DNA from 3 places in the Kitasatospora sp. NPDC005751 genome. Region 2 is predicted to be linked to each of the others. Evidence: riboswitches for the same ligand, from Rfam matches in the RefSeq annotation. Region 2 holds a riboswitch; each other region holds the start of a gene.
The links. Region 2 has a riboswitch for thiamine pyrophosphate ahead of thiC (phosphomethylpyrimidine synthase ThiC). Riboswitches for the same ligand answer to the same signal wherever they lie in the genome.
Positions count from the first base shown of each region.

Region 1: another riboswitch for thiamine pyrophosphate. It lies ahead of thiO (glycine oxidase ThiO); the one in region 2 lies ahead of thiC (phosphomethylpyrimidine synthase ThiC).
Region 3: another riboswitch for thiamine pyrophosphate. It lies ahead of ABZ497_RS08780 (cytosine permease); the one in region 2 lies ahead of thiC (phosphomethylpyrimidine synthase ThiC).

Region 1 is NZ_JBEXYC010000001.1:268,462-271,728, forward strand. Features, by position in the region: gene ABZ497_RS01200 (Rv2175c family DNA-binding protein) at 1-307, opposite strand, end outside; gene ABZ497_RS01205 (FAD-dependent oxidoreductase) at 360-1,565, opposite strand; TPP riboswitch at 1,664-1,776, shown strand; gene thiO (glycine oxidase ThiO) at 1,780-2,940, shown strand; gene thiS (sulfur carrier protein ThiS) at 2,937-3,146, shown strand; gene ABZ497_RS01220 (thiazole synthase) at 3,149-3,267, shown strand, end outside.
Region 2 is NZ_JBEXYC010000015.1:17,856-21,122, forward strand. Features, by position in the region: gene thiC (phosphomethylpyrimidine synthase ThiC) at 124-1,935, opposite strand; TPP riboswitch at 1,931-2,065, opposite strand; gene ABZ497_RS16765 (hypothetical protein) at 2,220-2,426, shown strand; gene ABZ497_RS16770 (SPFH domain-containing protein) at 2,530-3,267, shown strand, end outside.
Region 3 is NZ_JBEXYC010000006.1:61,321-64,587, reverse strand. Features, by position in the region: gene ABZ497_RS08785 (trypsin-like peptidase domain-containing protein) at 1-916, opposite strand, end outside; TPP riboswitch at 1,304-1,452, shown strand; gene ABZ497_RS08780 (cytosine permease) at 1,445-2,923, shown strand; gene ABZ497_RS08775 (glycerophosphodiester phosphodiesterase family protein) at 3,056-3,267, shown strand, end outside.

The DNA.
Region 1 (3,267 bases), on a different contig from region 2:
CCTGGATCGGGCTGCCGGGCAGCGACGGGTCCTCGGTGAAGAGCCACTCCAGGATCTCCGCGTCGTTGTACCCGCAGTCGCGCAGCACCGTCAGGGTGCCGGACAGGTGCTTGACCAGGCCCGGGCCGTCGATGAAGGCGGCCGGCACCTGGAGCGACCTGTTCGGGCCGCGGCGGACGGCGATCAGCCCGCCGTTCTTGACCAGGTCGCGCACCTCGGTGACCCGGACCCCCCACTGCTCCGAGATGTCGGGCAGGTACATCCAGTCGGTGACCAGGGATTCAATCTTGCTTTCGATCTCACTCACGTCACCAGACTGCCACCTCCAGGGCCCGCCGCGCACCAACCGGCCCCGCGGACTACCCCGCGACGGCCGACTTCAGGGCCACCGCCGGGTCCGCCGCGCGCACCGGATCGAGCACCGCGGCGCGCTCGACCAGCCGGCGGCCCTGGGTGAGATCGCGCGGGCGGTCCACCGTCAGCAGGGCCCGCAGCACGCCGTCCCGCAGCCAGAGCACCGCCCAGGACGGGTCCTGCGGGGAGCCGCGCCAGAGCAGTTCGTCACCCTCGCCGTGCCGCCCGGCGTACTGCACCGTCCGGCCGAACTGCTCCGACCAGAAGTAGGGCACCGGGTCGTACGCCACCTCCGCGCCGAGCACGGCGGCGGCCGCCGCCGCACCGGACTGCAGCGCGTGGTCCCAGTGCTGGACGGTCAGCCGGGCGCCGGCGCGGGCCGACGGGTAGCTCACGCAGTCGCCGGCCGCGTGGACGCCCGGCAGCGTGGTGCGCAGCCGCTCGTCGACCAGGATCGCGCCGGCGGCGTCCAGCGCGACCCCGGAGCCGGCCAGCCAGCCGGTCGCCGGGCGGGCGCCGATGCCGACCACCACCTCGTCGGCGGGCAGGTGCGAGCCGTCCGCCAGCAGCACCGCGCCGGGCTCGACCGCCGCGACGCCCACCCCGCAGCGCAGCTCCACCCCGGCCTCGGCGTACCAGGCCGCCATCGCCCCGCCGATCACGGCCGGCAGCGCGCCGGGCACGGGCGCCGGGCCGGCCTCGACGACGGTGACCTCGCAGCCGGCCGCCCGGGCGGCGGTGGCCACCTCGGCGCCGATCCAGCCCGCGCCCACCAGGACCAGGCGCAGGCCGGGCCGGAGCAGGGCGCGCAGCGCCAGCGCGTCGTCCAGGGTGTGCAGCAGGTGGGCGCGCTCGGCGCCGGGCAGGGCGCGCGGGGCGGCGCCGGTGGCGATCACCAGGGCGTCGTACGGCAGGTCGCCGCCGTCGGTGCGCAGCACGCCGGGGGTGAGGCCGGTGGCGCGGCGGCCGGTGAGCAGTTCGACGCCGAGCTGCGCGAGGTCGAGGTCGAGCGGGGTGGCGTCGGCCTTGCCGAGCAGCACCTCCTTGGAGAGCGGCGGCCGGTCGTACGGGGTGTGCGGCTCCTCGCCGACCACCACGATCCGCCCCCGCCAGCCGCCCTGCCGCAGGCCCGCGGCGCAGTGCGCCCCGGCCAGCCCGGCCCCCACCACGACCACCTGATCCGTCCCGCTCAGCTCTGCCACGCCCGTCACTGTACTGGCGGGCGCACGGGGCGCCAGAGGGCCTCGGGCGCCCCGCGTCCGCCCCTCGTACTCGCCTTCGGTGGCGGCGACCCCCGGAGTTATGGTGGGGGCACCATCACGGGAGCCCGGCGGACCGGGCTGAGAGGCGGGCTTGCACGGCCTGCGACCGTCCGAACCTGATCCGGGTCATACCGGCGAAGGGAGAGCAGCGACTTTGACACGCATGGCAGCAGGTACCCATGCCCACGTGCTGGTCGTCGGCGGCGGCATCATCGGCCTCGCCGTCGCCTGGCGGGCGGCCCGGCGCGGACTGACGGACATCGCGGTGGTCGACCCCGACCCGGGCGGCGGGGCCGCCCGGGTGGCCGCGGGCATGCTGGCCCCCGTCACCGAACTCCAGTACGGCGAGGAGCCGTTGCTGCGCCTCGGGATGGCCTCCAACGAGCGGTACGCGGCCTTCGCCGACGAGCTCACCGAGGCTTCGGGCGGCCGGGACACCGGCTACCGCCGGTGCGGCACCGTCGCCGTCGCCCTCGACTCCGACGACCGCGAGGAGCTGCGCGAGCTGCACGCCTTCCACGGGCGGCTCGGCCTCGACTCGCAGTGGCTGACCGGCCGGGAGGCCCGCAAGCTGGAGCCGATGCTCGCCCCCGGCGTCCGCGGCGGCCTGCACGTCACCGACGACCACCAGGTGGACGGCCGCCGGCTGGCCGCGGCGCTGGTCCTCGCCTGCGAGCGGGCCGACGTGCGGCTGCACCGCACCGAGGCCACCGAGCTGCTGGTCGAGGGCGACCGGGCCGTCGGCGTCCGGCTCGGCACCGGGGAGACCCTGACCGCCGACCGGGTGGTGCTCGCCGCCGGCTCCCGCAGCCATCTGCTGCCCGGCCTGCCCGCCGGTGTGCTGCCGGCGATCCGCCCGGTGAAGGGCCAGATCCTGCGGCTGCGGATCCCCCCGGCCTACCGGCCGTTCCTCTCCCGCAACGTCCGCGCGGTGGTGCGCGGCCAACACCTCTACCTGGTGCCGCGCGAGGACGGCGAGCTGGTGATCGGCGCCACCAGCGAGGAGCAGGGCTACGACACCACCGTCACCGCCGGCGGGGTGTACGAGCTGCTGCGCGACGCCCACGAGCTGGTCCCCGGCATCACCGAGCTGCCGCTGGTGGAGACCTCCGCCGGGCTGCGGCCGGGCTCGCCGGACAACGCACCGCTGCTCGGGCCGACCGCCCTGCCCGGCCTGGTCGCCGCCACCGGCCACTACCGCAACGGCGTGCTGCTCACCCCGGTGACGGCCGACCTGCTCGCCGAGTACCTGGTCACCGGCACGACGCCCGCGCTCGCCGAGCCGTTCTCCCCCACCCGCTTCACCACGAAGGTCCCCGCATGAGCGAGATCGAACTCACCGTCAACGGCGAGCCCCGCCGGGTGCCCGCCGCCACCACCCTGGCCGAGGTGGTGACCACCCTCAGCCGGGCCAACTCCGGCGTCGCCGCCGCCCTCAACGAGGCCGTGGTGCCGCGCGGCTCGTGGCCGCTGACGCGGCTGGCCGCGGGCGACCGGGTCGAGATCCTCACCGCCGTCCAGGGAGGCTGACCATGGCCGACGACGTGTTCACCATCGCCGGGACGGCCTTCGGCTCACGCCTGATCATGGGCACCGGCGGCGCCCCCAGCCTGGACGTCCTGGAACAGGCGCTGCGGGTCTCCGGCACCGA
Region 2 (3,267 bases):
GAGCCGTCGCCGGGTAGGGCGTCCTGGGAGGCCCTACCCGTCTCGGGGGACGGATGCGGTAACTCGGTGGGGGCCAGAAGCCGAACGGAGCTCCTGGCCCCCACCGAGCGCGGTGGTGTGTGGTCAGTCCGCCATCGGCAGGTAGACCTTGTTGCCCTGGGCCTTGAACTCCTCGGACATCGCCTTCATGCCCTCGACCGCGGCCTCGTCGTACTCCGGCGAGGCCGCGCCGGCGCCGAACTTCTCATTGATGGATTTACTGATCTTCATCGAGCAGAACTTCGGGCCGCACATCGAGCAGAAGTGGGCCGTCTTGGCGGGCTCGGCGGGGAGGGTCTCGTCGTGGAACTCGCGGGCCGTCTCCGGGTCGAGGGCCAGGTTGAACTGGTCCTCCCAGCGGAACTCGAAGCGGGCGTCGGAGAGGGCGTCGTCCCAGGCCTGGGCGCCGGGGTGGCCCTTGGCCAGGTCGGCGGCGTGGGCGGCGATCTTGTAGGTGATGACGCCGGTCTTCACGTCGTCCCGGTTGGGCAGGCCCAGGTGCTCCTTGGGGGTCACGTAGCAGAGCATCGCGGTGCCCCACCAGGCGATCATCGCGGCGCCGATGCCCGAGGTGATGTGGTCGTAACCGGGGGCGACGTCCGTGGTCAGCGGGCCGAGGGTGTAGAACGGCGCCTCGTCGCAGATCTCCTTCTGGAGATCCATGTTCTCCTTGATCTTGTTCATCGGGACGTGGCCCGGGCCCTCGATCATCACCTGGACGTCCCGCTCCCGGGCGATCCGGCCCAGCTCGCCCAGCGTCTGCAGCTCGGCGAACTGCGCCTCGTCGTTGGCGTCGGCGATCGAGCCGGGGCGCAGGCCGTCACCGAGCGAGAAGGTGACGTCGTAGCTCGCGAGGATCTCGCAGAGCTCCTCGAAGTTGGTGTAGAGGAAGTTCTCCCGGTGATGGGCCAGGCACCAGGCCGCCATGATCGAGCCGCCGCGCGAGACGATGCCGGTCTTGCGACGGGCCGTCAGCGGCACGTACCGCAGCAGCACGCCGGCGTGCACGGTCATGTAGTCGACGCCCTGCTCGCACTGCTCGACGATGGTGTCCCGGTAGACGTCCCAGCTGAGCTCCTCGGCCCGGCCGTCGACCTTCTCCAGCGCCTGGTAGAGCGGCACCGTGCCGATCGGGACCGGGGAGTTGCGCAGGATCCACTCCCGGGTGGTGTGGATGTTGCGGCCGGTGGAGAGGTCCATGACGGTGTCGGCGCCCCAGCGGGTGGCCCAGGTCATCTTCTCCACCTCCTCCTCGATCGAGGAGGTGACGGCGGAGTTGCCGATGTTGGCGTTGATCTTCACCAGGAAGTTGGTGCCGATGATCGACGGCTCCACCTCGGGGTGGTTCACGTTGACCGGGATGACGGCGCGGCCGCGCGCCACCTCGGCGCGGACGTACTCCGGGTCCAGGCCCTCGCGCAGGGCCACGAACTCCATCTCCGGCGTCACCACGCCGCGCCGGGCGTAGGCGAGCTGGGTGACGGAGGCGCCGGACCGGCCGCGCAGCGGGCGGCGCGGGCGGCCGGGGAAGACGGCGTCCAGGTTGCGCAGGTTCCCGCCGCGCGGCGAGGTGTGCTTGATCCCGTCGTCCTCCGGGCGGGCCTCGCGGCCGTCGTACTCCTCGACGTCGCCGCGCTGGCGGATCCAGGCGTCCCGCAGCGGCGGCAGGCCGCGCCGCACGTCGGCCTCGTAGGCGGGATCGGTGTACGAGCCGGAGGTGTCGTAGAGCGGGACGGTCCGGCCGTTGGTCAGGACGACCTCGCGGTACGGGACCCGCAGGTCGGGGCGGGACCCCTGGCGGTAGGCCTTGCGCCAGGCCGGGGTCGGGTAGCCGGTGGCCGCGCTTCCGGCGGCCTGGTTCCGGGCAGACTGCGGCTGTGCGTCGAACGTGGTCATCAGACCCTCTACTCCCTACGCCGGCATTACCCGGTCAGGTTCCTGCGGTCGACGCAGCGGTCGGCACGTCCAGTGACGTTCCGGTCAGCGCCCTCTCAGCCCGGTGCTCCGAGCTCCCGTGTCCGCAGGCGGTGTTGCCTGCGCATGACGTCCAACACCGTAGCGAGCGGATCGCCGCTGGTCCAGAGGGGGTCCCGGGCGGCGCTCCGGACCACGGGGCGCCGCGGCGCTCCGGGGCGGGCAGACTGGCAGTCACGCGGGGCGGGCGGCGAAGGAGGAGCGCAGTGATCGGGAGCACGGGGCGGGTCAGCGGAGCGGTGGGCGCGGGACTGGTCGGCGAGGTGATGGTGCACGTCCCGGAGCGCCGGGGCACGGAGGCGTTCCTCGCCTATCTCGCCGTGCCGGGTGACCGGTTGTCGGTCGGGACGCCCGTGGTGGTGATCGAGTACCACCCGCCCCGGACCGTCTACGTGGCACCGATCCTGCCGTGACAGGGTTGTGACGGACGGTCATGTGCGATCCCTTCTCCTCCGGGTGCCCCGGGCGGACAATCCGAGTCGGCGCATCTCATGCGCCGAAAGGGGGAGTTGAACCATGGTGTTCGTCATCATCGGGACCGCCGCCGGGGTACTGCTGGTGGGTGTCACGCTCTTCAAGCTCATGTGGCGGGTCGCCGAGCCCAACGAGGCCCTGATCATCTCCGGCTCCCGGCACCGGACCGAGGGGGTCGGGGACGGCCTGGGCTTCCGGATCGTCACCGGGCGGGGGACCTTCGTCACGCCGGGGCTGCAGGGCGTCCGCCGGCTCTCGCTGGACCTCAACGAGGCCGAGCTGGACGTCGAATGCGTCACCACGCAGGGCATCCCGGTCCGGGTCAAGGGCGTGGTGATCTTCAAGATCGGCGACGACGACGTCTCCATCGCCAATGCCGCCCGGCGATTCCTGGACCAGCAGAAGCTGATCAGCCAGCGGGTCCACAACGTCTTCGCCGGCCACCTGCGCTCGATCGTCGGCGGGCTCACCGTCGAGGACATGATCCGGGACCGCGAGCGGCTCACCGGGGAGACCAGGGCCGCCTCCGGGCTGGAGATGGAGAAGCTCGGGCTGATCATCGACACCCTGCAGATCCAGGAGATCATCGACCCGACCGGCTACATCAAGAACCTCGCCATCCCGCACGCCGCCGCCGTCCAGCGGGACGCCCGGATCGCCCAGGCCGCGGCCGACCGGATGGCCACCGAGGCGGAGCAGGAGGCCGCCGCCCGCAAGGCCGAGGCGACCCGCAACAGCGCCATCCAGCAGTCCGCCTACCAGGCCGAACGGGACACCGCC
Region 3 (3,267 bases), on a different contig from region 2:
GCGGCGTCAGCTTGTCCTTGGGCGGGTTGTCGAGCTTCACCACGGCGACGTCGTAGCCCTCGGCGCGGCCGAGCACCGAGGCGCTGTAGGAGGTGCCGTCGGCGAACTTGACGGTCAGTTTGCCGCCGTTGGAGGCAGGCGCGACGACGTGGTTGTTGGTGAGGATGTGGCCCTCGGTGTCGAAGACGAAACCGGTACCGGTGCCGGACTCGCCGTTGCCCTGCGCCTTGATGGTGACGACGCTGGGCAGCGCCTTCTGCGCGATGCCGGCCACCGAGCCGGGGGCGGGCTCGTTCTTCTGGGTGCTGGCCTGGACGGTGGTGCTCCGGTGGTCGTCCGCCGCGCTGATGCCGTTGTCGTTGCGGTCCGCGACGGCGACGCCGAGCGCCCCGCCCGCCACACCGGCGACCAGGGCGACGGCGGCGATCAGCGCGATCAGGCCGCCGCGCTTCTTGCGCGGGCCGCCGGGCCCGGGGGTGCCGGGGTACTCGGCCGGGTAGCCGAGCGGCCCGCCGGGGTAGCCCGGGCCGCCGGGGGCGGCGGGGCCACCGGGCGGGGCCTCGTGGCCGCCCCAGCCGCCGAGCGGCTGGCCGGCGCCGAACGGGTGGTGCGGCGCCGGCGCGGCCGGAGCCCCGTACGGGTCGTGGGACGCCGCCGCGACCGGGGCGCCCGGTGTGGCGTACGGGTTGGTGACCGGCGCGGCCACCGGGGCGGCCGGCGCGGCCGGGGCCGGCGGCAGGACGGGCGGAGGTGCGTCAATGTACCGGGCCTCGGCGGCCGGAGCCGCCACCGGCTCGGCGGGCACGGCGGGCACCGGGTCCGGGGCGCCGACCTTGCTGAACGCCAGCGTCGGCGTGAACCCGCCGGACGCGGGCGCGGCCGGAGCGGCGGGCGCCCCGGCGCCGGTGTCCGTCACGGTCCGGTCCGCCTCGGGCGCCGCCTGGACGGGACCGGGCGCCACCGGCGCCCGACCGTCAGGAGCGGGACCCACTACCCCCTGGCCGTCGGAGGGCTGCTCCCCCTGTGGCCCGGTGGGCCCAACCTCGCGCTCGGTGCTCACGGACGACCTCCATAGCTGACAGGACCAACAACCATAGTTTTTCGCACACTCGATTCGATTGCCGTAAGGACCCCTCTGAAGAAGTCATAAGAATCCTTAGCCCGGCCCGACAACGGCCCCCAGGCAGGCCCCCGCGACGGCCCCCCGGGACCCCGTGCGAGGCCGCCGCGCAGCGTCCCGCGATGCGGACCGCCGGACGCCTGGCCTTGGCGTTCACTCCCGCGCCGGTTAGCCTGTCGCTCCAAACTGACACGCGGGAGCTTGGACCCACCAGGCTGAGAGTGCGCCGGTCGACCGTACGCCACGAGCTCCGTGGACGGACCGTCGAGGGGGCGCAGACCGCCGGAACCTGTCCGGGTAATGCCGGCGTAGGGAGTATCGGCCATGCCGCCTGCTTCGCCATCCTCTTCTTCGGGCGCGCCCGCGTCCAAGGGTTTCCCCGAATCGTCCGCGACCGATCCCTGCGACGCCACCGGCGGGGCGGCCGGTTCCACCGGAGCGGGCACCGCCGTCCTGGACCGTCCGGACCGTCCGGACCGGGCGGACCGGGTCGAGGCCCCGTTCGTCCTCGACACCGAGCCGCCGCGCACGCTCCGCTTCCGGGACCACTTCGCGCTCTGGATGAACCTCGGCGTCAGCCTGATCGGCTTCACCACCGCCGCCACCGTGCTCGGCGCACCCGGCAGCGAGCTGTCGCTGGCCGCCGCGGTCACCGCGATCGTGGTCGGCACCGTGGTCGGCACCGCGATGCTCGGCGTGGCCGCGCTGATCGGGGCCCGGACCGGCGCGCCGGCGATGGCCAACCTGCGCGGACTGTTCGGGACGAAGCTCTCCTACGTGCCGACGGTGCTGAACATCGTCCAGTGCATCGGCTGGGGCGTGTACGAGCTGCTGGTCATCGCGATGGGCGCGCAGACGGTGGCGCACACCGACGGCTACCGCTGGCTCTTCGTCGTCCTGGCGGGCGCGGTGACCACCGCGCTGACCATCTGGCCGCTCGGCGCGATCGCGGTGCTGCGCCGCTTCGTCGCCGCGGCGGTCGCGGTGGCGATGGTCTACTTCACCGTCCAGCTGGGCCGGGGCGGCGTGTCCGACCCGGGCGCGGGCAACTGGCACGGCTTCCTCCGGGCCACCGACGCGATGATCGCGGTGTCGATCTCCTTCGTCCCGCTGGCCGCCGACTACACCCGGCACTCCCGCACCGCCCGCTCCGCGTTCTGGGGCAGCTTCTCCGGTTACACCGTGGCCCAGGTCTGGTGCTACGTGCTCGGCCTGTTCGCGCTGCTGCAGGCCGACGGCGACGCCTCCCGGATCTTCGACTCGTTCCTGGGCGTCTGGGCCGGCTGGTTCTTCCTGCTGGTGCTGGTGCTGCGCGAGACCGACCAGTCCTTCGCCAACGTGTACTCGACCGCGATGTCGGTCCACAACCTGCTGCCGAAGGTGGACCGCCGGGTGCTGACCGGCGCGACCGGCCTGCTGATCACCGTGCTGGCGCTGCAGATCACCGAGTTCACCGACTCCTACTACGCCTTCCTCGGTCTGATCGGCTCGGTGTTCGTGCCGATGTTCGCGGTACTGGCGGTCGACTACTTCCTCGGCGCCGGCCGGCGCGGCTGGAACCTCGCCGCCGACGCCCCGTCCCGCTGGCTGATGCTGCTGCCCTGGGCGCTCGGCTTCGCCGTCTACCAGCTGATCGCGCCGACCGCGATCGCCGGCTGGTGGACGGACTTCTGGACCTCCGTGCAGGAGGCCCTGCACTTCACGCCCCAGGAGTGGACCTCGGCGTCCCTGTTCGGCTTCCTGGTGCCGGCCCTGGTCACCTGGGCGCTCACCCCGCTCACCCGCCGGACCCCCGCCGCCTGACGCCCGCGGGCCCGGTCGGGCCTGCGGCAGCGCGCCGGGAAGGGCGGACGACGAGGCGCGCGGGCGAAGACGGCCCCGCAGGTTGGGGCCGTCTTCGCCCGGGTGTCACTTCCGCCGCCTATCGTGGACGGCGTGACCAGCCCTGACCTCTCCCCGGCGGCGGCGCGCACCGCGCGGCCCGTCCAGGTGATCGCCCACCGCGGTTCCTCGCACGCCCTGCCCGAGCACACGCTCGCGGCCTACCGCCGGGCGCTCGACGAGGGCGCGGACGCGGTCGAGTGCGACGTCCGGGTGACGGCCGACGGGCATCTGGTCTGCGTGCACGACCGCCGGATCGGCCGGGT